Regions from separate parts of the Diaphorobacter nitroreducens genome, predicted to be linked through region 2. Evidence: riboswitches for the same ligand, from Rfam matches in the RefSeq annotation. Region 2 holds a riboswitch; the other holds the start of a gene.
What was found. Region 2 has a riboswitch for glycine ahead of gcvT (glycine cleavage system aminomethyltransferase GcvT). Riboswitches for the same ligand answer to the same signal wherever they lie in the genome.
Positions count from the first base shown of each region.

Region 1 (14,794 bases), 1.6 Mb from region 2:
AGACTTTTCACGCACGCTTTCGCTGACGGGGGCGTCCAACTTCCGTGATCTGGGAGGCTATACGGGGCTGGATGGACGCACGGTACGCTGGCGCCGGTTGTTCCGCTCCGATCATCTGGCGGCCCTGACACCGCAGGATGCGCAGGTGCTGGCCGGTCTGGGGCTGACCCGCTCGGTGGACTTCCGCGGGCTGGTGGAGAGCGCGGCCCAGTCGTATGCGTTGCCGCAGGTGCGCTATCACGCGTTGCCGATCGAGCCGACCGTCGTGCAGCGCGCCAAGGAACTGGCGGTAGCGGGCCAACAGATCACGGCACCCGTTGCGGTAGGGCTGATGCAGGACACCTACCGCGCCTTTGTTTCCGACAACGCGCAGCAGTTTGCGGGCTTGTTCGAGCAGTTGCTGGCAGAGGATTCTCCCCTGGTCTTTCACTGCACTGCAGGCAAGGACCGCACCGGTTTCGCCGCGGCCCTGATTCTGCTGGCGCTCGGCGTGTCGCGCGAGGTGGTGATGCAGGACTACCTGTTGACTAACGCGCTGTACCGTCGGCCCGCGGGGCTGGTCAGCTCTGCGCCGCAGGAGGTGCTGAACGTGATCTGGCGCGTGCAGGAGGACTTCCTGGAGGCCGCATTGCAAGCCGTTGACCAGGACCACGGCGGCGTGCAGCGTTACCTGGAGCGTCGACTGGGCGTGGACGATGCTGCACGTAACCGCCTGGCGCAGCTGTACCTGCAGCCGTTGCCGGACTGAGGCGCCGCGGCCGTGCGCCCTGAGTCGCTTGGGTATAAAAAAAAGCAGCCCGGAGGCTGCTTTTTTTTGCGAAACCCGCGCCACGGTGTCAGAGCGTGGCGTCCTTGAGTTTCTTCAGTGCGCGGGTCTTGATCTTGACCGACGCGGGCTTGGCGGGGAACCAGCGCTCTTCGCCGGTGAACGGGTCCTTGCCGAAGCGCTTCTTCTTGGCGGGCACTTGCTGCAGGCCGATCTTGAGCAGGCCGGGCAGCGTGAACTCGCCGGAGCCCTTCTTGTGCACGGAAGCCAGGATGGCCGTCTCCAGCGCGGCGAGCACGGCCTTGGCGGCCTTGGGCTCGACACCCGCCTGCGTGGCGAGATGGGCGATCAGCGCGGTCTTGGTGAAGGCTTCCTTCACGGGCTTGATGGCAGCAGGAGCTGCGGGGGCGGCTGCCTTCTTGGCAGGTGCCGCAGCCTTTTTGGCGGCGGTCTTTTTCACCGGAGCGGTGGTCTTCTTTGCAGTTGCCATGATGTCGGATCGTTGTAAGGTGTATAGAAGCAGGCCAGCCAGGCTGGTGATCGGATTCTAGGCGCTGTCTGTGCGCGTGGGGTGCCCTATTCATGCGGGTTTGCGCGAGAAAACCACGCTATCGCGGGCCTGTGGACGGTACAGGGCACGCACGTGCCGCACGGGTGGCGCGCATGCGGGTAAGCTGTGCAACCATTCCCTGATGTACCAGGAGCAGGCCATGAGCGATAGCACCCCTTTCGGCTTCGGGCGTTTCGTCCCGGGATTTGATTTCCTGCAGAACCTGGCCAAGGGCGCTGCGGCGGGTATGCCCACCATGCCGGGGCTGTCGGGCTGGGTGGCGCCCACGGTGAGTGTGGACGAGCTGGACAAGCGCATCCAGGAGCTCAAGGCCGTGCAGTTCTGGCTGGAGCAGAACGCGCGCGCCCTGGCCGCCACCGTGCAGGCGCTGGAGGTGCAGAAGATGACGCTGGCCACGCTGCAGGATATGAACGTGGCGATGGGCGACCTGGCCGCGAGCTTCGGCGCCGCCGCAGGCCAGGACAAGGAGCGGCCCGCCGCACGAGCCGCCGAGCCACCGTCCGCGTTCCCGTTCACCTCTCCACCCGTACCCACACCTGCACCTGCACCTGCACCTGCACCGGAGGCGCCGCCCCCGGCCAACAACGCCTCGGCGGCGCGCAGCGCGCGAACACCACCGGACGATGAGGCCGCGCCCGAGCAGACCAAGGGGGCGGCCGACCCGATGCAATGGTGGGGTGCGCTGACCAGCCAGTTCCAGCAGATCGCGGCGCATGCCCTGCGGGATGCGGGCACGCACCAGGCGGCCTTCGATGCCACGCGCGAGATGGCCAGCGGCGCACTCAAGACCGCCTCCAGCATGGCGGCGCAGATGGCTGCGCAGGGCATGCACGGCATGCACGCGGCGGCGCAGGCCGCCGGTGCGGCGCCTGCGGCAACGCCCGCACCTGCCGCCGGGAAGCCTTCCGCAAAGGCGGCCGCCCGGCCGGCGACCCAACCGGGCGGCAAGGCCAACGACAAGTCACGTCCGGCCGCCAAGCGGGCTGCCGCGGCCAGCGCGGGCGCCAAGCGTGCCCCCGCACCATCGCCCACCCAAAAGGCTGCCGCGTCCCGCACGCGGCGGCCGGCAGGCTGAGCTGCGCGGCGGCGCCTGTACCCCACCGCAGGGCTGACACATGAGACTCTTTCCCAATGCACACGCCACCCATCCGCAGTGGCACATGGCCGCGGTGCTGGTTCTGGCGCAACTGCGGGCGCAGATGGCGCTGCCCCAGTACGCCAGTGCACCCACGCTGGGGCTGCTCTACATCACCGACCACTACGCGGACGATGCCGCGGCCCTGCTGGACCTGCTGCGGCGCGAACTGCCGACGGTCACCGACTGGGCAGGCGCGGTCGGCGTGGGCGTGGCGGGCAACAACGTCGAATATTTCGATGAACCCGCGCTCTCGCTGATGCTGTGCGACCTGCCGCGCGCGCACTACCGCGTGTTCTCGGGCGTGGCGCCGCTGGCGCACGGCGATGCGGCCGGGGTGGGCTTTGCGGCCCACACGGCGCTGGTGCATGCGGACGGCCAGACACCCGAACTGGCGGACCTGGTGGCCGAGATGGCGGGCCGCACCAGCAGCGGCTACCTGTTTGGCGGCGTGGTGGCCAGCCGCGGGGCGCAGGTGCAACTGGCGCTGCCCGCCGGCGGCGAGGGCGACGGCGTGCTGCACGGCGGCCTGTCGGGCGTGGCCTTTGATGCGCAGGTGGAACTGGTCTCGCGCGTCACGCAGGGCTGCCAGCCCATCGGCGCGCAGGCGGCCATCACCGCCGCGCAGGACAACGTGGTGCTGGAGCTGGACGGCGAGCCCGCGCTGGACGTGCTGCTGGACACGCTAGGGGTGACACTGCAGGGCGACGCCCAGGCCGCCCTGCGCGCCGTGCGCGCCACGCTGGCAGGGCTGGAGGACGCGGACGCACCGCAGCGCCAGCGCACGGGCCATTTCGGCGCCGACACGCGCGTGCGCCACATCGTCGGGCTGGACGCGACGCGCAGCGGCGTGGCGCTGGGTGACCATGTCGAGGTGGGCATGCGCCTGGCCTTCTGCCAGCGCAACGTCGGCGCGGCCCGTGCCGACCTGATGCGCATCTGCGCCGAGATCCGTGAGGAGCTATCGCCCCAACTCGAAGAGGCGCAGGCGCTGCCCGCCGCAGGCAGCGCGCCGCATGCCGAGCCGGCGGGCGGCCGGCGCATTTGCGGTGCGCTGTATGTGAGTTGCTCGGGCCGCGGCGGGCCGCACTTCGGTGGGCCCAGCGCCGAGCTGCAGATCGTGCGCCATGCGCTGGGCGACGTGCCCCTGGTGGGCTTCTTCGCAGGCGGCGAGATCGCCGCGCACCGGCTCTATGGCTACACGGGCGTGCTGACGGTGTTCGTCGCGCCGGACGGGGCTTTATAAGCCTTTTGGGCCTCTAGCGCCCGTCCACCAAGCGCAAGCAGCTATGCAATGCATAGCGCCGTGGCGCTTGCTCAAACGCCGATGACGGCGGGGCGGGGCGCCGCAGCAGGGCGCGGCAGGCCGCAGAACGCGAAGTCCAGCTCCGGCTCCAGCCCGCTCACGATGCGCGCGATGGACTTGCCCGAGCCGCAGGCGTGGGTCCAGCCCAGCGTGCCGTGGCCAGTGTTCAGGAACAGGTTGCCGTAGCGCGTCTTGCCGATCAGCGGCACGTTGCTCGGCGTGGCGGGGCGCAGGCCGCTCCAGAACTGCGCCTGGCTCGCATCGCCCGCGCCGGGAAAGAGCTGCTCCACGCGCCGCACGATGGCTTCGCAGCGCACGGCGTTCAGTGCGCGCTCGTAGCCGTTGAGCTCGGCCGTCCCCGCGATGCGCAGCCGGTCGCCCTGCGCGCTGGTGTAGCGCGAGAAGACCAGCTTGTACTCATCGTCCGTCAGGCTCACCTGGTAGGCGGCGGCCGCGTCGCGCACCGGCAGCGTCACCGAATAGCCCTTGGCCGGGTAGATCGGCAGGCGCAGGGCCAGGGGCTGGGCCAGCAGCGGGCTGAATGCGCCCAACGCCAGCACGTAGGCGTCGCCGCGCACGCGCTCGTAGCCGCCGGCCTCGTTGGTGATCTCCACATGGTCGATGGCGCCGCCCGCCTGGTGCAGCGCGGTGATGTGGCAACCCAGGCGGAATTGCACGCCCGCGGCCTGGGCCACGCCGGCCAGCGCGCGCGTGAACAGGTGGGCGTCGCCGGACTCGTCCTCCGCCGTGTAGGTGGCGCCCGCCAGCTGCGGGCGGACGTGGGCCAGGGCTGGCTCGATGCGCACGGCCTCGTCTGCGTCCACCACGCGGCGGTGGCAGCCCAGCGCACGCATCTGCTCGGCGGGCGCCAGCGCGGCGTCGAACTCCTGGGTGCTGGTGTAGAAGTGCAGGATGCCCTGCGTGCGCTGGTCGTACTGCAGGCCCGTGTCGGTGCGCAGTTGCTGCAGCGTACTGCGGCTGTAGCTGCCCAGGCTCACGATCTGCTCGATGTTGTGGCGCGTGCGCGCGGGCGTGCATTCGCGCAGGAATTGCAGGCCCCAAAGCCACTGGCGCATGTCCGCGCGCAGGCGAAACAAGAGCGGCGCATCCTCTTTGCCCAGCCACTGCAGCACCTTGAGCGGCGCGCCGGGGTTGGCCCAGGGCTCGGCGTGGCTGACCGAGATCTGGCCGCCGTTGGCGAAGCTGGTTTCCGCACCGGGCACAGCCTGCCGGTCGATGACGGTGACCTCGTGGCCGAGTTGCTGGAGGAAGTACGCAGAGGTGGTGCCGACGACGCCGGCGCCCAGAACGATCACGCGCATGGTTTACAAGCCTTTTTCAAGGTTTGCGCAGGCAGGGCGCGCGCGAGCAGCTATTGAATGAATAGCGAACAGCGGGCGCGACATGGCCTGGCTGCCGCTCCCCCTGTCCTTGGTACCTGAGAGATTCATGCCGCGCGGGACCGTGCGCGGCACTTGCTCCTTCGGTGCGCCACGGCGGGCGTGGCGGCTCTCCAGACGGCTGTGTGGGTGTGCAGTACGGAACCTGAGCGTGTATGGGAGTTTGCGCCTTCGGTGAAACGGCATGCAGCCGTTTGCTCTCCTGCGCCGGCCATCGTAGCTGCGCGGGCGCGATGGCCCCAGCGGGCTAACCCTCAAACCATGAACACGCTCTCAGGGTGGGGCGCTGGGCGCATGCTCAGGGGTAGACCGCTTCGCCCAGGTTGAGCATGAGGCGGTTGGCCCAGGCGAACAGCGCGGCGGCGTGCACCGTGTCCAGGATTTCCAGGTCGCTCAGGCCCGCGGCGCGCAGCGGCGCGAGGTGCTGCGGCCCGAATGCACCGGGCGCGCGCGTGAGCGCGGCGCTGGCCTGCGCCAGGGCGCGCTCGCGGGCGTTGGTGCCGGCGCTGTCGGGGTCGGCGAAGATCTGCGCGATCACGTCGTTGCGCTTGGCCAGCTGCTCGAAGCGCTGCGCATGCACCGACGCGCAGTACACGCAGCCGTTGATGCGCGAGACCACGGTGGTGGCTACCTCGCGCTCGGCGCGCGGCAGGCCGCCAGGCGCGTACATGATGGCGTTGAACGCCTCTGAGCGCTCGGCGAGCACGCGGGGCTGGTGCGCCAGCACGAGGTAGAAGTCCGACGTGCGTGCCTTGGGGTGGCTTGCGTCGAGCACGGCGTTCTGCTCGGCGCTGGCGGTGGCGGGGTCCACCACGGGCAGCCAGGCCTTCCAGTCCAGCGTCTCGCTGGTGTAGCCGGCCAGGCGCAGTGGCTCGCCGGGCGGGGGCAGGTTGGCGGGGTGCACGAAGGGCGCGTCCGGCGTGGTGGGAGCGACCGCCGTGGCTGCGGTGCCCGCGGGGCCGAGGGTGGCCAGCGCCGCCACGCCGGCCACCAACCGCGCCTGGTAGGCCACGAAGCCGATGAGCTGCGCGAGCAGCACCACGTCCGGCGTGGCGAGGCCCGCCTGGGGCAGGGCGAGCAGGGCCGCGCGGTCGGCCGCGGCGGGCTGCGTGGCCAGCAGCTGCGTGAAATGCGTGATGGCTTGCCAGCGGGCATCCGCCGCGGGGGCGGGCAGGCCGGCCAGGCGCGCGCCGTAATGGTCGGCCAGCGTTGCCACGCCGCTGGCGGCCGCCACGGCCTGGGCCACGGACAGGCGCTCGGCCAGCGCCAGGCCCCCGGGCAGTTCGGGGGCGAGCAGCAGGTCTTCGCAGGCCTGGGTGGCGGTGATGGCCTTGGCGCGCTGTTGGCGCGCGGCCTGGGCATGGGGGGCATGGCCCAGGCGGGCGAGTTGGTCGATGGTGTCGGTCATGGCGAAGGCAGGATGCGTTGGGAGGTGTCGGCGGGCGTCCATTCGTCGCCCAGCAGTTCCGGCTCGGCATAGGCCTGCAGCGCGGCGAAGTGGTGCTCCACGTCCTCGCGGTACAGCAGGCCGGCGATGCCGCTGGCCAGGCGCCGTGCGCCGTCGCTGATGGCGGGAATGTCGCCCGACACCGTGCCGTGCGACAGCGCCGCCGGGTAGCAGAAGCAGTGGATGCGGTCCAGGCCGGGGCAGGCGCCGGCGGCTTTCTCGCGGAATTCGAACACCGGGCCGAGGTCGGGCGAGTCGGACAGTTCGCGGTCTTCATCGCCGGCGGGCGGCTGGTAGCGCTCGCCCCAGGTGCGCACATGGCGCGCAAACGGCGCGAACTCGGGCTTTTGTGCCCAGTCGATCACGAAGCCTGTGGCGAGGACCAGGAAGTCGAACGCAAACGTGCCCTTGGCCGTCGCCACGTGCAGCGCGTCGCCCACCTGCGTGACGCCCTGCACCGCGCAACCGAAGTGGAAGAACGCATGGGCGTGCCGCGACACGCGCAGCGTGCTGCCGTGCGGCGGCGGCACCTGCTGCACGTTGATGTAATGGCGGATGCGCCACTTCCATGCGTCGGGCAGGTCGTGGTGCCCTTGCGTGAGGCCGGGCACGCCCGAGCCCTTGGACTTGTTCACCGTGGGCATCACCGCGCGGCGCGCGATCAGGTCCACGCTGGCGGCGCCGCATTCCAGCGCCGTGCCGGCGCTGTCCATCGCGGACGAGCCCATGCCGATCACGCCCACGCGCTTGCCCTTGAGCGTGGCGTAGTCCAGCACGTCGGACGAATGCGCCCACAGGCCACCCTGTGCGGCGTGGGCCACGCCCCGCATGAAGGCAGGGACCTGCGGGCCGCCCAGGCCGTCGCGGCCCGTGGCCAGCACCACGCGGCGCGCCAGCCAGGTGGCGTGGCCGGTGGGGGCCTGCACGTCCACCGCCACCAGGCCGTCGGCGCGTGGGTGCACGGCAGTGACGGTGTGTTCATTGCGCACGTCGGCCTGCGTCACGCGGCGGTACCAGCGCAGGTAGTCCATCCACTGCAGGCGCGGGATCTTGTCGAGCGCGGCCCAGGCCTCGCTGCCCCACTGGGCCTCGAACCAGGCGCGGAAGGTGAGCGAGGGCACGCCGAGCGCGGGGCCGGTGAGCTCCTTGGGCGAGCGCAGCGTGTCCATGCGCGCCGTGGTGGCCCAGGGGCCCTCGTAGTCGGCGGGCGCGCGGTCCAGCAGCACGGCGGCAATGCCCTGCTGCGCCAGCGCCATGCTGGCCGCCAGGCCCGCCTGGCCGGCGCCGATGATGAGCACGTCGGTGACGGGCTGCCCTTCATGGGTGCGTGGCGGCAGCCATGCGCGGGCGCGCCAGTTGAGGGTGAGCAGGTCGTGCCGCAGGCGGTCTTCGAGGGCGGCCAGGCCGGCCGCCCCCAGGGGAAGCGAAAGTGACATGGAGGGCGTCGAAGAAAGCGTGGAGGGCGAAATCAGTCGATGCTGATTTTGGCGTCCTTCACCACCTGCGCCCACTTCGCGCGGTCCTTGTGGACCGTTTGGCGGAACTGCTCGGGCGTTTCGATGCGCACCGTGTTGCCCTGCGACTCGAAGCGCTGGCGCACGTCGGGCTGCTCCAGCACCTCGCGCAAGGCGGTGTTCAGCTTCTGGACCACGGCTGGGTCGGTGCCCTTGGGCGCGAAGATGCCGAACCAGATCGAGCTGTCAAAGCCCTTGGTGCCGGGCAGGCCACTGGCGCCGATGGGCGGCACCTCCTTCACGGCCGCCACGGGCTTGGCCGTGGTCACCCCCAGCAGGCGCACCTTGCCGGTCTTGTAGTGCGGCAGCACGGTCTGCACCTGGTTCATGATGCAGCAGGTCTCTCCGCGCAGCACGGAGGTGATGGCCTCGGGCCCGCCCTTGTAGGGCACGTGCACCATGTTCAGGCCCAGGCGCGCATTCAGCTCGGCAAAGGCCATGTGCGTGCCCGTGCCGTTGCCGGTGGAGGCGAAGTTGTACTTGCCCGGGTTGGCGCGCACGGTCTCGACGAACTCCTTGAGGTTCTTGGCGTCGATCACCGCGGGGTTGATGGTCAACACGTTGGACACGTCGATCAGCGGGGCGACGGGCACGAAGTCGGCCTCCACGTCGAACGGCAGGTTCTTGTAGAGCGCGGCATTGCTGCCGTGCGTGGCGGCCGTGCCGAAGGCCAGGGTGTAGCCGTCGGCCTTGGCCCGGGCCACGTACTCACTGGCGATGTTGCCGGCCGCGCCGGACTTGTAGTCGATGACCACGGGCTGGCCGAGTTTCTGGCCCAGCGGCTCCTGCACCGCGCGCGCCACCACGTCCACGCCCGATCCGGCCGGAAAGCCCATGATCAGGGTGACGGGCTGCTTGGGCCAGTCCGTGGCCTGGGCGAGGGCGGATGTGACGGTCAGCAGCGTGGCCAGGGCGGCGGTGGCGTGGCGCAGGAGGGGCATGGCAAATTTCCTTGTGATGGGTCAGTGCAAGGCGGCGCCCTATCGTGTAGGCACAGCCGAAACACGCCCATTGTGGAGAAATTCACATGCGCACGCGCTATATGCATATGGACGGCCCGTCGCCGTCCCGGGCCATGCTGGGCGCGGACGACCGGCGCTCGGCCGTTCATCTCCGGTAGGGGTTGTCGGGCCGGCGGTCGTGGCGGTTGGGCACGCCGTCGCCATCGCGGTCCCAGCCGCCGCGCACGAAGCGCCATTGGTCACCGCGCTGCACCCAACGCGGCTGGCGGTAATGGTGGCCGTGGCGCACCTGCATCCACTGGCCGGGCACCCACACATGGCGGTGGCCGCGCCATTCCCAGTGGCCCTGCGACCAGACCATGCCGCGGCGCGGTGCAGGCACGCGCTCGTAGCGTGGAGGCGGTGGCGCGTGGTATTGCACCGCATAGGCGGGCGGTGCCGAGTAGTGGGGCGTGCCGGCCTGGATCACGACGGTGGCGTTGGTGGCCGCATGCGCGGCGCCTGCCAATGACAGCAGGGCGACGAGGCTGCCGGCTGCGGCAAGGGTGGTGGTGCGGACCATGGCGTTCTCCTGTGTTGTGGGATGCGGCGCGGGGCGCTGCGGGAGACTCCATGCTGCGGGCCGCATGTCAACGTTTCGGGCGCGTTGTTGCATCCCCGGCAAAGGTTTGTGAGCAGGTGTGACGACGGCCTTCCGGCGGGCAGGACTCAGGTGCTGGTAGGGCTGAAGCCCTTGTCAGAGAAGCGGTACAAGCTCCTTTTTCAAGAGTGAGAGAGGCGCGACCAGTGCGTGGCGAGGCGCCGCGGTGCTTGGCGCACCGCCCGCCACGCCACGATTGCTTGCATGTACCGTGGGATTGACCCCTCTGGGGCCGCCCCCCCTAGATCAAACACCGCACACGGCTTGGAGAACTGGGGGCTTTGCATGGACACACCCAACTGGGCCCTGGTGGCCCATGGCTCGATGGCGCGCCTGCTGGAGCTTGACCCCGCGGCAGCCACGCACTGGACGGAAAGGCAATGCCTGACGCATCCGGCCGCCCGCCTGCATGGCAGTGCGGCGGGGCATGAGCCGCCCGGACATTCGATTGCAGGACGCAGCGGTCTGGCGCCGCGCAGCGAGGCCGCCGCGCAGGAGCGGCGCACCTTCGCGCGCGAGGTGGCCCACGCGCTGCGCGAGGCCGTGTTCGCGTCCAATCCTTTCCTCGGCGAGCTGATGGAACAGCTGGATGGTGTCACCCATCAGCGGCTGGTGGCCAGCCATGCACAGGATCTGACGCACCTGAGCTTGCAGGAGTTGGCGCGGCACTTGCAGGCAGAACGCGGCGGCTGACACTGCCCCGGTGTGAGGACCGACCATGCGCGCCATGGTGCTGGACGGACCCGGCCAGCCGCTGCGGCTGGCGGAGTTGCCGTGCCCCGTTCCGCAGGCAGGCCAGTTGCTGCTGGCGGTGCAAGCCTGCGGCGTGTGCCGCACGGACCTCCACCTGCGTGACGGCGATCTGCCGGACGCGGTGTGGCCCCTTGTGCCGGGGCATGAGATCGTGGCCCGTGTCGCCGGCCTGGGGCCGGGCGTGCGGGGCTGGCGGCAGGGACAGCGGGTAGGCGTTCCTTGGCTGGGGTGGACCTGTGGGCACTGCCGGTTCTGCACCAGTGGGCGCGAGAACCTGTGCGTGCAGGCGTGTGGGGGCGACGGATGGTCCAGTGTGGGCACCGCGAAGGGGGAAGTCAATGGCAGGCCGACTGCGTCGGGTTTTGGGTGTTTTAAGGCGCTGGCACCCGTCCATCAAGCGCCATAAGCTATTAATATAGGAGCATCACGGCCTTGCGGTGCGGCGCATCTGGGCAAAGGCCTCGAACTCCCAGCTGCGCATGGCCAGCAGCAGGGTGTAGCCCTCGCGCTCACGCTCGGGCAGGCGCTGGTCGGCCAGGTGCTGCTGCGCGAAATCCTGGGCCACGCGTTGCAGCCGCTCGGTGAAGGCCGGCGCCAGGCTGCGTGCGATGGAGCCGTGCACCAGCAGCACGCCCTCGCCCGGCGCGTCGAAGCCGCCGTTGAAGTAGTCCAGCAGTGCATGGTCGCGGAAGTAGTGCATCACCGGCCCGTGCGGGCGCCAGCGGAAGGTCTTGGCAAGCTTCAGGCGGTAGCGGTTGAGGGGGCGCAGTTCGATGATGCCGATGCGGTCGAGCTGCGCCAGGTACTGGATGCCCTCGGCCTCGCTCAGCCGGTAGGTGGTGGTGATCTGCTCCAGGGTCCACTGGCTCAGCACGCAGATCGCCATCAGCAGCAGCTTCTTGTCGGCCACCACGGCCTTTTCCTGCTCCTGCGTCAGCTCGCTCAGCAGCGGCTGGCTGTCGGCCACGCGCCGCGCCAGGTCGGCAAAGTCCAGCCGCAGCACGCGGCAGATGGCGTCGATGCGCGACAGCGGCATGTCGCCCTTGGCCAGCATGCGCTTGACGCTGGACTCGGCCATGCCCAGCGCCTGTGCCAGGCCGGCATAGGTCATCTGGGCGGACTTGAGTTCCTTCTTCAGGGCGATGACGAGGTCGGCGGTGGTGCTCATGGGGCGTGGAACGTAAAAAGTATCGAATGGCGATACCCTAAGTGTGATCCAAGCCACAAAGGCCCACAAGCGGCTGGCCTGCGCGGGCTTTGTGCGCACAATGCGCGGCACCTTCACACCCCAGCACACCGCATATGAGCGCGCAGCACCCCGTGACCTTGTCGCCCACCGCCCAGCCTGCCGAGGCGGCGCACCCCAACCAGTTCGCGCTGCTGCGCCAGCGCCGCTTCGCGCCGTTCTTCTGGACGCAGTTCGCCGGCGCGGCCAACGACAACCTGTTCAAGTTCGCCTTCACGGTGATGGTGACCTACCAGCTCAGCGTGTCGTGGATGCCGCCGGCGCTGGCGGGACTGGTGATCGGCGCGCTGTTCATCCTGCCGTTCCTGCTGTTCTCGGCCACGGCGGGGCAGCTCACGGACAAGTACGAGAAGACGCGCATCATCCGCTTCGTGAAGAACCTGGAGATCGCCATCATGCTGGTGGCGGGCGCGGGTTTCGTAGCCGGCAGCGCGGCCATCCTGCTGGGCTGCGTGTTCCTGATGGGGCTGCATTCCACGCTGTTCGGCCCCGTGAAGTTCGCCTACCTGCCGCAGGCCTTGAACGAGCGCGAGCTGACGGGCGGCAACGGCATGGTGGAGATGGGCACCTTCGTCGCCATCCTGCTGGGCAACGTCGCGGGCGGCCTGCTGGTGGCGCTGCCGGCCATCGGCCACACCACAGTGGCGGTAGCCTGCCTGGCCCTCGCCCTGCTGGGACGCCTGGTGGCGCAGTTCATTCCGCCGGCCCCGGCCACTGACCCGGGCCTGACGGTGAACTGGAACCCGGTCAGCGAGACGTGGCGCAACCTGAAGCTGGCGCACGGCAACACCGTGGTGTTCCGCTCGCTGCTGGGCATCTCGTGGATGTGGTTCTTTGGCGCGGTGTTCCTGTCGCAGTTCCCCAGCTTCGCCAAGGACGTGCTGCATGGCAACGAACAGGTGGCGTCGCTGCTGCTGGTGGTGTTCTCGGTGGGCATCGGCATCGGCTCGCTGCTGTGCGAGGTGCTCTCGCGCCGGCATGTGGAGATCGGCCTGGTGCCGCTGGGCGCCATCGGCATGAGCGTTTTCGCCATCGACCTGTACTTCGCCTCGCGGGCCCTGCCGCCGTCGGAGGTGCTCACCCTGGCGGCCTTCGCGGCGCAGCCCGCGCACTGGCGCGTGATGGCCGACCTGCTGCTGCTGTCGCTGTTCGCGGGCCTGTACAGCGTGCCCATGTACGCGTTGATCCAGATGCGCAGCCAGCCCACGCACCGCGCGCGCATCATCGCCGCCAACAACATCCTCAACGCGCTGTTCATGATCGCCAGTGCCGTGCTCGCGGGGGCGCTGCTGTCGGCGGGCTTCACGGTGCCGCAGATCTTCCTGTTCACCGGCATCGCCAATGCGGTGGTGGCGTTCTACATCTTCCTGCTGGTGCCCGAGTACCTGCTGCGCTTCGTGGCCTGGGTGCTGTCGCGCTGCATCTACCGTTTCAAGGTGCGCGGCGACGAGCACATTCCCACGGAGGGCGCGGCCATCCTGGCCTGCAACCATGTGAGCTTCGTCGATGCCGTGCTGCTGATGGCGGCCAGCCCGCGCCCCATCTACTTCATCATGGACCACCGCATCTTCCGCATCCCGGTGCTGGGTGCGCTGTTCCGCCTGGCCAAGGCCATTCCCGTCGCGCCGCAAAAGGACGATGCCGCCACCTACGAAGCCGCGTTCGAGCGCGCGGCCCAGGTGCTGAAGGACGGCGACCTGCTCGCCATCTTCCCCGAGGGCGGCATCACGCGCGACGGGCAACTGCAGGCGTTCAAGGGCGGCATCATGAAGATCATCGAACGCGCGCAGGCCGACGGCGTGCAGGCGCCGGTGGTGCCCATGGCGCTGACCAACCTGTGGGGCTCGTTCTTCAGCCGCATTGAGCAGGGCGGCGCCATGGTGCGGCCGTTCCGCCGCGGCATATTCAACCGCGTGGGGCTGAACGTGGGCGCACCGCTGCCGGCTGCCGAGGTGCAGCCCGCCCTGCTGCGTGAGCGGGTGGCGGGGCTGCTTCAGATCAGCGCCTGAGCCAGCAGGCGCCCCAGGGCCTGCGCATCCGCTGCGGCTTCAGCCGTTGCGAAAAAGAAAGCTGTACGCGTTCAGGGCCGGCACGCCGCCCAGATGCGCGTACAGCACCTTCGATCCGGCCGGGAATTCGCCGTTGCGCACCCGCTCGATCATGCCGTGCATGGACTTGCCTTCGTACACCGGGTCCGTGAGCATGCCCTCCTGGCGAGCGCACAGGCGGATGGCCTCCAGCGTGCCTTCATTGGGTAGGCCGTATTCCGGGCCGCCATAGCGTGTGTCCAGCACCACATCCTCGGCGGTGATGTCCTGGCCCAGCTCCACCAGATCGGCGGTGCTCTGCGCGATGCGCAGGATCTGCGCGTGGGTCTTCTCGGGCGTGGCGGATGCGTCGATGCCGATCACCCGGCGCGCGCGCCCGTCGGCGGCAAAGCCCACCACCATGCCCGCCTGCGTGCTGCCTGTGACCGAGCACACGACGATGTAGTCAAACCGAAAGCCCAGCTCTTTTTCCTGCTGGCGCACTTCCTCGGCAAAGCCGACGAAGCCCAGGCCGCCATAAGGGTGCTCGGAGCAGCCAGCAGGAATGGGAAAGGGCTTGCCGCCGGCCTGCTTCACGTCCGCCATGGCCTGCTCCCAGCTCGGGCGGATGCCGATGTCGAAGCCCGCCGCGTCCAGGCGCACGTCGGCGCCCAGGATGCGGCTCATCTCGATGTTGCCGACGCGGTCGTACACCGCGTCGCTGTAGTTGACCCAGTTCTCCTGCACCAGCACGCACTTGAGCCCCAAATGCGCGGCCACGGCGGCCACCTGGCGCGTTTGGTTGGACTGGATGCCGCCGATGGACACCAGCGTGTCGTAGCCGCCGGCAATCGCCTCGGGGATCAGGTACTCCAGCTTGCGCGTCTTGTTGCCGCCGAAGGCCAGGCCCGAGTTGCAGTCCTCGCGCTTGGCGTACAGCTCTACCCTGCCGCCCAGGTGCTGCGACAGGCGCTTGAGCGGCTGGATGGGCGTGGGGCCGAAGGTCAGGGGATGGCGGGGGAATTTC
Region 1 covers NZ_CP016278.1:3,610,553-3,625,346, forward strand. Annotated here, with positions in the region: gene BA022_RS16915 (tyrosine-protein phosphatase) at 1-748, shown strand, start outside; gene BA022_RS16920 (HU family DNA-binding protein) at 837-1,256, opposite strand; gene BA022_RS16925 (PhaM family polyhydroxyalkanoate granule multifunctional regulatory protein) at 1,477-2,412, shown strand; gene BA022_RS16930 (FIST signal transduction protein) at 2,453-3,718, shown strand; gene BA022_RS16935 (D-amino acid dehydrogenase) at 3,790-5,100, opposite strand; glycine riboswitch at 5,194-5,305, opposite strand; gene BA022_RS16940 (CMD domain-containing protein) at 5,477-6,586, opposite strand; gene BA022_RS16945 (NAD(P)-binding domain-containing protein) at 6,583-8,061, opposite strand; gene BA022_RS16950 (Bug family tripartite tricarboxylate transporter substrate binding protein) at 8,094-9,080, opposite strand; gene BA022_RS16955 (YXWGXW repeat-containing protein) at 9,247-9,663, opposite strand; gene BA022_RS16960 (host attachment protein) at 10,027-10,434, shown strand; partial or broken gene BA022_RS16965 (alcohol dehydrogenase catalytic domain-containing protein) at 10,460-10,813, shown strand; gene BA022_RS16970 (helix-turn-helix domain-containing protein) at 10,919-11,662, opposite strand; gene BA022_RS16975 (MFS transporter) at 11,797-13,749, shown strand; gene BA022_RS16980 (1-aminocyclopropane-1-carboxylate deaminase) at 13,789-14,794, opposite strand, start outside.
Region 1: another riboswitch for glycine. It lies ahead of BA022_RS16935 (D-amino acid dehydrogenase); the one in region 2 lies ahead of gcvT (glycine cleavage system aminomethyltransferase GcvT).

Region 2 (14,794 bases):
GCAGACCGTCGGCACCCATCATGCGGATGTACATCCAGCTGATGGGTAAAACGGCTGCATTGCCCAAGGGAGCTGCGCTGATAGCTCCTGTTTTGGAAGCAATGCCGCCCGTGGCGTGGCCGGGCAGGTAGGGCACGAGGTCCTCCACCACGCACACCGGACCCACGCCGGGGCCGCCGCCGCCGTGGGGGATGCAGAAGGTCTTGTGCAGGTTCAGGTGGCTCACGTCGCCGCCGAACTCGCCCGGCGCGGCCACGCCGACCAGGGCGTTCATGTTGGCGCCGTCCACATACACGCGCCCGCCGTGGCTGTGCACCAGCTCGCACAACGCCTTCACCTGGGTCTCGAACACGCCATGCGTGCTGGGGTAGGTGATCATCACGCAGGCGAGGTTGGCACTGTGCTTCTCGCATTGGGCCTGCAGGTCCGCCATGTCCACGTTGCCGTTCTCGTCGCACTTGGTCACCACGACCTGCATGCCCACCATCTGGGCGCTGGCGGGGTTGGTGCCGTGCGCGCTACTGGGGATCAGGCAGATGTTGCGGTGGGCGTGCCCCTGCGCCGCGTGGTAGGCCTTGATGGCCAGCAGGCCGGCGTATTCGCCCTGGCTGCCTGCGTTGGGCTGCAGGCTGATGCCGGCGTAGCCCGTGGCCTGGCACAGCCAGGCGCGCAGTTGCTCGTCGAGCAGGCGGTAGCCTTCGAGCTGGTCGGCCGGGGCGAACGGGTGCACGTTGGCGAACTCGGGCCAGGTGATGGGGATCATCTCGCTCGTGGCGTTGAGCTTCATGGTGCATGAGCCCAGCGGGATCATGGTGCGGTCCAGCGCCAGGTCCTTGTCGGACAGCTGGCGGATGTAGCGCAGCATGCCGGTTTCGGAATGGTGGGTGTTGAACACCGGGTGTGCCATGAAGCGGCTGGTGCGCGCCAGAGCATCCGGGAACAGCGCCGGTGCGCCGGCCGCGTCCATCGCCTCGATGGTGGGCAGTTGCTGGCCGTCCCGCGCAAAGATCTTCCACAGCAGCTGGATATCGGCGCGGGTGGTGGTCTCGTCCAGCGAGATGCACAGGTATTCATTCCAGGCTTTTCGCAGGTTTGCGCCCATCTGGACTGCGCGAGCAGCTATTGAATCCGTAGCATCCTTGGTGTGCAGGCTGAGTGTGTCGAAGGCCGAGCCATGGTGGCGGCTGGTGAACCCCAGCTGTGCCAGGCCGCGGCTCAGGATGGCGGTGAAGCGCGCCACGCGGCGGGCGATGCGCGTGAGGCCCTCGGGGCCGTGGTACACGGCGTACATGCTGGCGATCACGGCCGGCAGCACCTGGGCCGTGCAGATGTTGCTCGTGGCCTTCTCGCGGCGGATGTGCTGCTCGCGCGTTTGCAGCGCCAGGCGGTAGGCGGGCTTGCCGTGCACGTCCACGCTCACGCCCACCAGGCGGCCGGGCAGACTGCGCTTGAATTCGTCGCGGCAGGCCATGAAGGCGGCGTGCGGTCCGCCGGCGCCCATGGGCATGCCAAAGCGCTGGGTGGAGCCCACCACGATGTCGGCGTCCCACTCGCCGGGGGCCTTGAGCAGCGTGAGCGCCAGCAGGTCGGTAGCGAAGATGGCTGCGGCCTGTTTGGCGTGGATGGCGTCCACGTCGGCCTGCCAGTCCTGCACCCAGCCGCTGCTGGCAGGGTACTGGATGAGGGCGGCGAAGAAGTCGCCGGCCAGGGCCGCCTGCCATTCCTCCTGGGAATTGGCCACCACCACGGTGATGCCGATGGGGGCGGCGCGGGTCTGGATGACTTCGATGGTCTGCGGGTGCGCATCGCCGGCCACGATGAAGACGTCGCTCTTGGACTTGACCGAGCGCTTGGCCAGCGTCATGGCCTCGGCGGCAGCGGTGGCCTCGTCGAGCATGGAGGCGTTGGCGATGGGCATGGCCGTGAGGTCGCACACCATGGTCTGGAAGTTGAGCAGCGCCTCCATGCGGCCCTGGGAGATCTCGGCCTGGTAGGGCGTGTAGGCCGTGTACCAGGTAGGGTTTTCCAGCACGTTGCGCAGGATGACGCCCGGCGTGTGCGTGCCGTAGTAGCCCTGGCCGATGAAGCTCTTGAGGATGCGGTTCTTCGACGCAATGGCCTGGAGCTCAGCCAGCGCCGCGGCCTCGGTGGCCGGCGCGGGCAGGTCCATGGGGCGCTGGCGCGCGATGGAGCGCGGCACGATGGAATCAATGAGCGCTCGGCGCGAAGCCTCGCCGATCACCGACAGCATGTGTGCTTCGTCGGCGGCGTCGATGCCAATGTGGCGGGGCAGGAATTCAGCGGCGTTTTCAAGCGCCGCCAGGGGCAGGGGGGAGGGCATCTGCATGGCGAGGGACCAGTCTCAAGAGCGATGGGGCGGTGCGGCGGCGCCGTGTGCACGGCGCCGCGGGTGCATCAGGCGTTCTGGGCGAAGGCGGTATAGGCCGTTTCGTCCATCAGGCCGGCGAGCTGGCCGGCGTCGCTGAGCTTGACCTTGAAGAACCAGCCCGCGCCCAGCGGGTCGGAGTTGGCCAGGGACGGGTCGGCGCGCAGGGCCTCGTTGACTTCGACGATTTCGCCGGACACGGGCATGTAGACATCGGCAGCGGCCTTGACGGACTCGACCACGCCGGCCACGTCGCCCTGGGCAAAAGTGGTGCCCACCGCGGGCAGGTCCACGAACACCACATCGCCCAACGCATCCTGCGCGTGGACGGTGATGCCAACGACGGCCGCGGCCGGGTCGGCTGCGTTGATCCATTCATGGTCTTTGGAAAACTGGATGCTCATGGGGGGCTCCGGGAAGAAGAGGTGGAAGGAAAAGGTTTGAGAGTGGTCAGCCCGCACTGTAGCCGGGCTGACCTGGGCGCGGTGGCAGTTCGCCGCGGTGAATTCAGCCGCGGTAGTAGCGTGTGGGAACAAAGGGCGTGGCAGCCACTTCCATGGGCACGGCCTTGCCGCGCACCATGGCGTTCACACGGGTGCCGGGGGCGGCATGGGCGGGCATTACGTAGGCCAGGGCGATGGGCTTGTCGGCAGTGGGGGCCAGCAGGCCGCTGGTGACTTCGCCGATGCGCTCGCCCGACTCGTTTTGCAACTCGGTGTGCTCACGCACGGGCACGCGCTCCAGCGCCACCAGGCCCACGCGCTTGCGCGTGAGAGTGGCCGGGCTGTCGATCTGGGCCAGCACCTTGTCGGCACCTGGAAAACCGCCAGCGCGCGCGCCGCCTGTACGGCGCACCTTCTGAATGGCCCAGTTCAGGCCGGCTTCGGGTGGGGTGGTGGTGGTGTCGATGTCGTTGCCATACAGACACAAGCCGGCTTCCAGGCGCAGCGAATTGCGTGCGCCCAGGCCGATGGGCTTGACCTCGGGCTGGGCCAGCAGCGTGCGCGCCAGGGCCTCGGCCTGCGTGGCGGGCACCGAGATCTCGAAGCCGTCCTCTCCGGTGTAGCCGCTGCGCGTCACGAAGCACTGCGCCCCGGCGATGTCGAAATGCCCGCCGGTCATGAACACCAGTTTGTCCACGCCTGGTGCCAGACGCGCGAGCACCGCTGCCGCCTGTGGGCCCTGCAGCGCGAGCAGGGCCTGGTCGGGCATGGGAATCACCTGGCAGCGTTGGCCGATGCGCGCCTGGATGTGGGCAATGTCGCCCACCTTGCAGGCGCCGTTGACGATCACGAAGAGCTCGTCCTGCGCCATGCGGAAGAACATGAGGTCGTCGATGATGCCGCCCTCGTCATTGAGGAGCAGGCCGTAGCGCTGCTTGCCCACGGGCAGGTCGACCACGTCCACGGGCATCAGCGTCTCGAACGCGGCAGCGGCGTCAGGGCCGACCAGCTTGAGCTGCCCCATGTGCGACACGTCAAACAGGCCGGCCGCCGTGCGCGTGTGGTGGTGCTCGGCCATCAGGCCCATGGGGTATTGCACGGGCATGGAGTAGCCGGCGAAGGGCACCATGCGGGCGCCCAGTTCGATGTGCAGGGCGTTGAGGGGAGTGGTGAGCAGGTCGGACATGGCGGACAGGGCAATGGGCGAAGGCAAATGGTGGAGCGATCTCTCGATCGCCGATTTGCCCCGCTGTCCGCTTTACCTGAGAGATTCACCCCGCCTGCATGGCATGTCACGGGGCTTGCTCCTTCGGTGGGCCGCATGCTGCTGCGGCCTCTCTCCAGCAAGGGAAACACCCGCATCCCTGCGGGCGTGTCGCCAGTCCTTTTGCCTGAGCGTTCGGCTGCTGCCTGCGCCTTCGGCGGCCCGGCCCTGGGGGGCGCGGACTCTCTCCTGACGGGACGGATTCTATCTATTTTGCGTACACGAGATCACGCAGGGCCAGTGAAAGCGATGGCACGTAGGTGATGACCAGGAGGCACAGCAGGACCACGCCCACGAACGGCAACAGGTGGGCGACGATACGATCCAGGGAGATGCGCGCCACCGTGCATGCCGCGAACAGGTTCACGCCAAAGGGCGGCGTGATCATGCCGAGCGCCAGGTTCACCACCATGATCAGCCCGAAGTGCACCGGGTCCACGCCGAAGTGCTGGGCCACCGGCGCCAGGATCGGCGCCAGCACGATGATGGCGGCGCTGGTCTCGATGAACATGCCGATCACGAACAGCGCGGCATTCACGCCCAGCAGGAACAGCGCGGGCGACTGCAGCACCTCCTGCAGCCAGCGGCCGATGGCGTCCGGCACGCCAGCGCGCGTGATGAGGAAGGCAAACAGGCCCGCATTGGCAATGATGAACATGATCACCGCCGACGAGATGGCCGACTTGCGCAGGATGGCGAACAGGTCCGCGACGCGGATCTCGCGGTAGATCAGCATGCCCACCACCAGCGCGTAGAACACGGCCACGGCAGAGGCCTCGGTGGGCGTGAACACGCCGCCGTAGATGCCGCCCAGGATGATGACTGGCATCAGCAGTGCCCAGCCCGCCTGCAGCAGCGCGCGGCCGAAGGGCATGCGCCCGTCGCCGTCATGCTTGCCCCAGCCCTTGTACTTGCAATACGCCCAGACGAACAACATCAGCGCACCGCTGATGAGGATGCCGGGGCCGAAGCCGGCGATGAACAGCTCGCCAATCGACACCTCGGCCGCCACACCGTACAGGATCATGGGGATGGACGGCGGGATGATCACACCCAGCTCGGCACTGGTGGCTTGCAGCGCGGCCGCGTAGCTGGTGGGGTAGCCATGCTTGATGAGCGCAGGAATCAGGATGGCGCCGATGGCGAACGTGGTCGCCACCGATGACCCTGAGACGGCCGCGAAGATCATGCAGGTGAGCACGCAGGTCATGGGCAGGCCGCCCTGCACGCCGCCCACGATGCTCTTGGCAAACTCCACGAGCCGGCGCGAAATACCGCCGGTCTCCATGAGGTTGCCCGCCAGGATGAAGAACGGAATGGCTGCGAGCGGAAACTTGTTGATGGAGGCGAACATCTCCTTCACGGAGATCAGCATGTTGGCGTTCGCCACCTGGATGCCCAGGATGGAGGCCAGCCCGATGGAGACGGCCACGGAGATGGTGAGCGCGAAGCACAGCACCATGGTGGAGATCATGACCGTGGTCATAGGGCCTCCACGCGCGTCATTTCATGTACTCGTCGTCCCCCGAGGGGGTCGCTCGCTTGCTTGAGGTGGCTCTGCGCGGTGCTCATTGGGCAGTCTCCAGTTCATGGCGCTGCGGGTCGATCAGATTGCCCACGATGCCGAGGATGCTGAACAGCCCACCCACGGGCATGGCCAGATAGGCCCAGAACATGGAAACCGACTCCAGCCCTGCCATCGACTGCACGCCGCCGCGGCGCGCGTAGTCCCACCCCCACCAGATGATCACGGCGATGAGCGCCAGCGCTGCCAGGCACACCACCCAGTCCAGCACGCGGCGCAGCGGGCGCGGGCTCCAGCGGTAGAGCACGTCGACGCTGACCATGGCGCCCTGCCGGAATGCCATGGGAATCGCCAGAAACACCATCCAGATCAGGCTGAAGCGGATCAGCACCTCGGTCCACTCGGCCGGCTCTTCGAAAACGAAACGCATCAGGATCTGGAACATGCCGAGCGCCGAGGCCAGCGCCAGCATGGCGCAGGCGCCCCACATGGCGACGGCGGTGCTCCAGCGCTCGCAGGAGAGGAAGAAGGTTTTCATGCGCACTCACGAAAATATGAATAAAAACGCCCGTGGCGCATGATCCACGGGCGGTAGCAGCTACTGAAAAGTGAGCGTCACTTGTAGTTGCGGATCTTGTCGAGGTTGGCCTTGCCGAACTCTTTCTCGAACTGCGCGTTCACGGGCGCGAGCGCGGCGACAAACTTGGACTTGTCCAGATCGTCGATCACCGTCATGCCCTTGGCGCGCAGGTCGGCCACGCCCTTGGCGTCGTCCTCGTCCACGCGGGCGCGGTTAGCCTTGGTGCCTTCCTTGGCGGCGTCGATGAAGGCCTGCTTGTCCGCAGGGGAGAGCTTGTCGAACACCGCCTTGTTCATCACGAAGATGCAGGGGGAGTACACGTGGCCGGTGAGCGAGAGGTGTTTTTGTACCTGGTCGAACTTGGCCGAGATGATCACGGGCAGGGGGTTTTCCTGGCCGTCCACCGTGCCTTGTTGCAGGGCGGTGAACACTTCGGGGAAGGCCATGGGCGTGGTGATGATGCCGAAGCCCTTGTACGCGGCGATGTGCACCGGGTTCTCCATGGTGCGCATCTTCAGGCCCTTCAAGTCCTCAGGCGTCTTCACGTCGCGCTTGCTGTTGGTCATGTGGCGAAAGCCATTCTCCGCCCAGGCCAGCGCCTTGAAGCCCTTGGCATCGAACTTGGTCAGCAGGTCCTGGCCGATCGGGCCGTCGAGCACGGCGCGTGCGTGGGCCTTGTCACGGAACAGGAAGGGCACGTCCAGGATCTTGGTCTCGGGCACGAAGTTGGGCACCGGACCGGTGGAGCTGAAGGCCAACTCCTGTGTGCCTAGCTGCACCGCCTCGATGGATTCGCGCTCGCCGCCCAGCGCGCCGTTGTAGAAGGTCTGCACCTTGTAGCGCCCGCCGGTGCGCTTCTCGACCTCCTTGGCAAACGTGTCGATGGCGACGCCCTGGTGGGAGTTCTGCGCCGTCGAGATGCTGATGCGCATTGTGGTTTGTGCCAAGGCCGTTGCGGCCATGCCCAGTGCCAAGCCCAGGCCCAGCGCAAGTTTGGTCAGCTGCATGTTGTCTCCTGTGAATCTGCGGGTGCTGCCGAAAAATTATGGCAATGCAACATGACGCAGGTCATAGGGGTTTGCGCGGGGACTTGAGGAGGGCAGTCCTGGCCCGTCTTGCCAAGTCCCCGCCCAGCGGTAACCGGGCGGGGTCTCGTCAATGTCGTGCGCCCCGGTAAGAGCGCCTTGATGGAGAAGAAGTATGCGCCGCGGGTTGTGGATGAATTTGCTGAATTTCTCTATAAAAACCTACATTGAAGAAAAATTTTCTGCAGTATCTAGGTTTCACGAATAATGCAGCACATGGATCGCCTAGACAGAAAAATTCTCTCCGTCCTGCAAGGCAATGCACGCGCCAGCCTGCAAGAGATCGGCGCCGCCGTCGGCCTGAGCCCCTCGCCGTGCTGGGGCCGCATCAAGAAGATGGAGGAGGCCGGCGTGATCGAAGGCTATACCGTGCGCCTGAACCCGCTGGCGCTGGACCTGGGCGACACGGTGCTGGTGCAGGTGACGCTGGACAGCCATTCGGACAACACGCTGGAAAAGTTCGGCGAGATGCTTGCCAGTATCCCGGAAGTGGTGGAGGCGCACCTGGTCTCTGGCGACTACGATTACCTGCTGCGCGTGGTGGTCAAAGACACGCGCGACTACGAGCGCCTGCTGCGCGAGAAGCTTTACAGGATCAAGGGTATACGCCACAGCCGCTCGAGCTTCGTGTTGCGCACGCTCAAGAAGGCGGACCTGCCCCTGTTCCCGGGTTAACACTTCTCGCGGCGATTGGCCGTCAGAACTTCCACGTCACGTCCAGGCGTACGTTGCGGCCCGGCTCGGCGAAGCCCCGGCCACTGATGGCGCCAGCGGTACTCACGTAGTAGGCGTAGCTACCCTGGTCGTAGTAGAACTTGTTGAGCAGGTTGCGCGCGCCGAAGGTCACGCGCAAGCGGTCGTTGCCGTAGGGCAGCCAGTTGACGTAGACGTCGTGCACGCCAAAGCCGGGCTTGTGCTTGGTGGCGGTGCGGCTTTCGGAAATCAGATATTCGGTCGAGGTCTTGGATTCCACGAAGCGCCCAAACCATTCCAGGTCCAGGTTCCACGTGGGGATGCGGTAGCCCAGGTTCAGGTTCCAACTGCGGCCGGTGGACACGCCCAGCCCGTAGGCCTCGTCGCCCAGGTCGTAGCCGTTGAGCTGGGGCTTGGCGCTGGCCACAGCAAGACCGCTGCGCCACACGCTGCGATTCCATGCCACACCGACCTCGTAGCCTGAGGACTTCATCGTACCTACGTTGGCCACGGCCCAGGTTGCGCCGGTGGTGGTGGAGATGAAGTTGCGGATCTGCTGGCGGAACACGGTGGCTTTAGCGCTCCACGGGCCCTCGTTGTAGTTCACGCCCAGCTCGACGTTGCGGGCCTTTTCTGGCTGCAGTCCGGGGTCGTTCCGCCAGCGGGTGTTGTCCACATAGAACGCCTCCTTGAGTCCCGCGCCGCGCAGGGCGGTGCCTGCGGACGCGCGCACGCTCAGCGCGTCGGTCGCCATCCAGGTCAGAGACATGTTGGGGCTCAAGCCGCGGCTGGAGATACGCTGCGCGTGGTTGTCGGTGTAGCCGTACCAGTCGTAGCGCGCGCCCGCCCCCAGGAGGAACTGGTCGCCCAGTGGGATGCTGCCTTCGGCGAACAGTCCCTTCACGCTGCTTTCTTCGCGCCCGTTGCTGGTGGATGCGGCGGGCGGGCGGGCATGGACGGCGTTCATCTCGAAGCGATGGATGTTCAGTCCGTAGCGCACGGTGGCGTCCGCCACGCGGGTGGCGGCTTTCAGGTTCAGCCCGCTGGAGGCGATCTCTTCGCCGAACTGATGACCCAGCGGCTTGTTGAACTGCGGCTGCGCGGCCGTCGTGATGCGCGTGACCTTCATCGTGTCGGAGAACAGTCCTAACTCCATGGCCGGAAGGGTGCGCGTGCCGTCATAGCGGTAGGTGACGGTGAGCGTGTCACGCGTGGTCTTCTGGGGCATGAGCGAATTTCCCTGGCCCTGCCAGAAGTTGGGGCGCAGGTAGCGCGAACCCTCGTCCTGCACGGCCTGATAGCCCAGCGTGAGGCGGTGGCCGGGGGCGATGCGCCAGTTGAGCTTGCCCAGCCCGCTGCTTTGCTTGGAGCCGCTGTGCGTCTGCCGGGTGCCGTCGCCCGCCTGGTAATCATCGTTGTCGTCACGGTTGGCGGACACCAGAAAGTCCACGCTCTCGCCCGCCAGGCCGTACAGCGCCGCGCCCCAGCGGTGCCCGTCGTTGGATGCCACGCCGCCGCGCACGCTGGCGCCAAAGGTCTGGCCGTCGCGCAGAAGCTGCCGGCCATCCTTGGTGGTCATGCGGATGGAGCCTGCCAGCGCCCCCGGCCCGGCACTCGCGGGTGTGGCTCCGCGGTCAATCTCCACGCTGTGGATGAGTTCCGGGTCGATCAGCAGGCGGGACTGGTGGTGGAACGCCCGGCCGCTCTGCGCCGCGCCGTCCAGCGTGGTGTTGAGCATGGAATCCTCCACGCCCCGGATGTAGAGTTTTTGTGCGATGGCCGCACCGCCACCCACCGACACGGCGGGCTCGTCGCGCAGCATCTCACCCAGGCTGCGCGCCGCGTGGGTCTGCACAGCTTCGCTGGTGACGGTGGTGGTCACGTCGGACACGAGTTTTTCCTGCACGCTGACAGTGGCGAGTGTGGGCTCCTGCGCCAGCGCGAGTGAGGCCGAGAACAGGCCGGGCAGGGCCAGAAGCAAGGGGTAGGGGCAAGGGTGTTTCACGAACATGGAAGAGGGAGCGCCTGGTAGGTGTGGCGAGACCGCTGAGATTGAGAATGGTTATCAACTGGCGTGTAGTATCGGGACAGCTCCGTTCTTCTTCTTTTGCGCTGACAGGGAATATGTTTGCCGCGACAAAAACCTTTGCCTCGATCGTGAATCGCCGGCAGGCCGAGCCCCAGGCGGGGGAAATGACGGCCCTGCTGCTGGACCGGCTGGCGCACGGTGGGGCTCTGAGCGGGCCCGAGCAGGCCGTCGGCGGTTCCGTGTTCAACGGCACGCTGTCCCTGGCCGAACTGCGCGCCGGGTTCTTCCTGCACCGCACGGACATCGCGTACCTGCGTGGCTTGACCAGCCGCTTCCCGCTGACCAAGAGCGGGATCAAGATCGTGTTCAAGCTGCAGGGCGGCGGCAGGCTGCGCATCGGCCCCCTGGCCCTGCCGGTGGCGGTGCCCCCAGGCGGGGGGCCCGGGCGGCCGTGGTGGCACTGCGCGGGCCGGCGCCGTACGAGCACCGCTGCCGCGCGCCGTCGCGCGAGCGCATGCTGGTTCTCACGCTGACGCCGCAATGGCTGGACAAGGCGGGGCTGGGCCACCTGAACGCGCTGCCCCACCTGTCCATGACGGCGTGGGCGCCTTCGCCCAGGGCGGTGTACGTTGCCGAGCAGTTGTTGGCAGAGGGCCAGTTGCAGGACGGGCCGCTCAGCGGGTTGCAGCAGGAGTGCCTGACGCTCGAACTGGTCATCGAGGCGCTGGCGCAGTGGGTCGCGCCCGCCAATTCCGCCGCCGCATGCGAGGCAGCCGGATTGCGGCCAACCGCGTACCAGCGGGCATGCCATCTGCGCGACTGGCTCGACAGCGGCGCCGCTGACTCCCTCACCATGGGCGCAATCGCGCGGCACATGGGCTGCAACGCCAGCACCCTGCAAACGCAGTTCCGCCAGGCATTCGGCAAGCCCATCTTCGAACACTTGCGCGAAGGCCGCTTGCGCAGGGCGGCCGATGCCATCACGGCACAGGGCATCACCGTGGCGCAGGCGGCGGACTTGGCGGGCTACCGCAGCCCTGCGAATTTCTCCACCGCCTTTCGCCGGCTCTACGGCTTTTCGCCCAAAAATCTCCGCGCGAAGCGCTGACTACCGCGCGGCGCACGCTTCCCGTATTTGAAGCGAAATTGCCCTCTAGCGCTTTCCTGAAACGCGCCAGTAGCTATTAATAGAGAAGCATCAGTCGAGCAGCAGCGCGTCGTCGGCCAGCTTCTCGCCGCGCACCTTCTCGAACATCTGCAGCAGGTCGGGCACGTCCATACGCGCGCGCTCGTCGCCCGAGACGTCCAGCACTACCTGCCCCTGATGCAGCATGACGGTGCGCTGGCCTACGTCCAGCGCCTGGCGCATGCTGTGCGTGACCATCATGGTGGTGAGCTGGTTCTCGGCCACGATGCGGGCCGTGAGCTGCAGCACGAAATCGGCCGTGCGTGGGTCCAGCGCGGCGGTGTGCTCGTCCAGCAGCAGGATGCGCGAGGGCTGCAATGCCGCCATGAGCAGGCTCACGGCCTGGCGCTGGCCGCCCGACAGCAGACCGATGCGGTCGGTGAGGCGATTCTCCAGGCCCAGGCCCAGCGTGGCCAGACGTTCGCGAAACATGGCGCGTTCAGACTGCTTGACGGCGCCGCGCAGGCCGCGACGCGTGCCGCGCTGCTGGGCCAGGGCCATGTTCTCCTCGATGGTGAGATCTTCGCAGGTGCCGGCCATAGGGTCCTGGAACACGCGCGCCACGCGGCGGGCGCGCTCCCACACGGGCTGGCGCGTCACGTCCTGGTTGTCGATGGCGATGCGGCCGGTGTCCACCGACAGGTCGCCCGAGATGGCATTCAGGAAGGTGGATTTGCCTGCCCCGTTGGAGCCGATGACGGTGACGAACTGACCCGCCGGGATGTCCAACGACATGCCGCGCAGCGCGCGCGTTTCGATGGGCGTGCCGGGGTTGAAGGTGATGAAGAGGTCTTGTGCGCTCAGCATGGAGAGAGCCTTCCTTTCAGCGGCCGCGTGCGGCCAGCTTGCGCTTGAGCTGCGGAATCACGAGTGCGATGGTGACCAGCACGGCAGTCACCAGGTTGAGGTCCTGCGCCTTCAGGCCGATGAAGTCGCTGTTGAGCGCCAGCGCGATGAAGAAGCGGTACACGATGGCGCCGATGATCACGGCCAGCGTGGCCAGCACCAGGCGGCGCGAGGGCAGGATGCTCTCGCCCACGATCACGGCGGCCAGGCCGATGACGATGGTGCCGATGCCCATGGAAATGTCCGAGCCGCCCTGCGTCTGCGCGAACAGCGCGCCCGCCAGTGCCACCAGCGCGTTGGATACGGCCATGCCCAGCAGCACCATGGCGCCGGTGTTGATGCCCTGCGCGCGGGCCATGCGCGCGTTGGAGCCGGTGGCTCGGATGGCCAGGCCGCGCTCGGTGGCGAAGAACCAGTCCATGAACAGCTTGGCCGCGATCACGATCACCAGCAGGATCATCGGGCGCGACCAGTAGTCGTCCAGGCCCGGCGGCTGGAGCAAGGTGAACAGCGTCTCGTCGTTGATCAGCGGCACGTTGGGGCCGCCCATGATGCGCAGGTTGATGGAATACAGCGCGATCATCATCAGAATGGACGCCAGCAGGTCCATGATCTTCAGGCGCACGTTCAGCCAGCCCGTGACCAGGCCGGCAACAGCCCCCGCCGCGGTGGCGGCCACCGTGGCCACGTAGGGGTTATGGCCGGTGGAAATGAGGATGGCGCAGACCGCGCCGCCCAGCGGGAAGCTGCCGTCCACCGTCAGGTCGGGAAAGCGCAGCAGCCGGAACGAGATGAAGACGCCCAGCGCGACCAGGCTGAAGATCAGGCCGATCTCGACGGCACCCAGCAGGGAAAAGAGTGACATGGACAGTGGCGGATAGAAAACAAAGCAGGAGCCATGGCGCCATGGCTCCTGCGTGGGGTGCCAGTGGCCCGGGCTGCCGCGGCGGCCCGGCCTTGGCGCGAAGGTTTATTGGACCACTTGCGTGGCGGATTTCACCAGCGCGTCGGAGAGCTTCACGCCCTGCTTCTCGGCGGCGCCGGGGTTCACGAACAGTTCCATCTTCGTGCTGACTTCGGGCTTGATGTCGCCGGGCTTTTCGCCCTTGAGCAGGCGCACCACCATGCGGCCGGTCTGTTCGCCCAGGTCGCGGTAGTTGATGCCCAGGGCGGCGATGGCGCCGCGCTTGACGCTGTCCGTGTCGGATGCCACCAGCGGCACCTTGGCCTCCTGGCCGACCTTCACCAGCGACTCGTAGGCCGAGACGACGTTGTTGTCGGTGTTGGTGTAGATCACGTCCACTTTGCCCACCAGGCTGCGCGCGGCGCTGCTCACATCCACCGAGCGCGGGGCAGAAGCCTCCACCAGCGTCATGCCCATCTTGGGCAACAGTTGCTTGAGTTCCTTGACCACGACGACGGAGTTGGCCTCGCCCGGGTTGTAGACCATGCCCACGCGCTTGGCGCCGGGCACGACCTGCTTGACCAGGTCCATCTGCTTGTCCAGCGCCAGCATGTCGGACACGCCGGTCACGTTGGTCTTGGAGGGTTCCCAGTTCTTCACCAGCTTGGCGGCCACGGGATCCGTCACGGCAGAGAACACCACAGGCACGGTCTTGGTGGCAGCCACTACGGCCTGGGCAGAGGGCGTGGCGATGGCGACGATGGCGTCGGGCTTGTCACCCACGAACTTGCGCGCGATCTGCGCGGCGGTGCCCGTGTTGCCCTGGGCGCTCTGGTATTGCCACTTGAGGTTTTTGCCCTCTTCAAAGCCGGCGGCCTGCAACTGGGCCTTCACGCCGTCGCGGATCGAGTCCAGGGCGGGGTGCTCCACGATGGCGGTCACGGCAACGGACTTTTGCTGCGCATGCGCCACGGGCGCGAGGGCGGCTGCGGCCAGGGCGATAGCGCCCAGGGGCGCCCAAGACAAACTCTTCATAACGGTTCACTCTCCAATTGAACGTGCGGTGTTTTCCTGTGTTTGTAATACCAGGCCGGCGCAGGAACCACGCGCGGCCTTGTGGGGAGTCTACCGTTTGCCTGCCGTCCATGGACGGAACGGGCGCTGCGGCACTTTGGGGTCAAAAGTGCCTCTACGGCTTTTCAGTCAAGCGCTAACAGCTATTAAAAATATAGCATTGCGCAGCAACCCCTTGGTTACATGCCCGAATAGTTCGGACCGCCGCCGCCTTCCGGTGTGACCCAGACGATGTTCTGCGTCGGGTCCTTGATGTCGCAGGTCTTGCAGTGCACGCAGTTCTGGGCGTTGATCTGCAGGCGTTGTGCGCTGCCGCCCTTGGCTTCGTCCGGCACGAACTCATACACGCCGGCCGGGCAGTAGCGCGCCTCGGGGCCGGCGTACTTGGCCAGGTTCACATTCACCGGCACGCTGGCGTCCTTGAGCGTCAGATGCGCGGGCTGGTCCTCGGCGTGGTTGGTGTTGCTGATGAACACGCTGGACAGGCGGTCGAAGGTCAGCTTGCCGTCCGGCTTGGGATACACGATGGGCTTGCACTCGGCCGCGGGCTTCAGGTAAGCGTGGTCAGGCTTGTCGCGGTGCAGCGTCCATGGAATGTGGCCCTTGAGCACGAACTGCTCGATGCCGTTCATCACCGTGGCCGTGACCAGGCCCTTCTTGAACCAGGCCTTGAAGTTACGTGCCTTGTTCAGTTCGGTGTAGAGCCAGCTGCCCTCGAAGGCCTTGGGATAGGCCGAGAGCTCATCATGCTGGCGGCCATTTTGAATGGCGTCATATGC
Region 2 covers NZ_CP016278.1:1,180,028-1,194,821, reverse strand. Annotated here, with positions in the region: gene gcvP (aminomethyl-transferring glycine dehydrogenase) at 1-2,347, opposite strand, end outside; gene gcvH (glycine cleavage system protein GcvH) at 2,416-2,790, opposite strand; gene gcvT (glycine cleavage system aminomethyltransferase GcvT) at 2,894-4,015, opposite strand; glycine riboswitch at 4,069-4,183, opposite strand; glycine riboswitch at 4,203-4,295, opposite strand; gene BA022_RS05550 (TRAP transporter large permease) at 4,302-5,579, opposite strand; gene BA022_RS05545 (TRAP transporter small permease) at 5,662-6,156, opposite strand; gene BA022_RS05540 (TRAP transporter substrate-binding protein) at 6,234-7,205, opposite strand; gene BA022_RS05535 (Lrp/AsnC family transcriptional regulator) at 7,500-7,958, shown strand; gene BA022_RS05530 (TonB-dependent receptor domain-containing protein) at 7,981-9,987, opposite strand; gene BA022_RS19450 (hypothetical protein) at 10,101-10,538, shown strand; gene BA022_RS19445 (helix-turn-helix transcriptional regulator) at 10,520-11,113, shown strand; gene BA022_RS05520 (ABC transporter ATP-binding protein) at 11,204-11,998, opposite strand; gene BA022_RS05515 (ABC transporter permease) at 12,015-12,902, opposite strand; gene BA022_RS05510 (ABC transporter substrate-binding protein) at 13,008-13,976, opposite strand; gene BA022_RS05505 (electron transfer flavoprotein-ubiquinone oxidoreductase) at 14,195-14,794, opposite strand, start outside.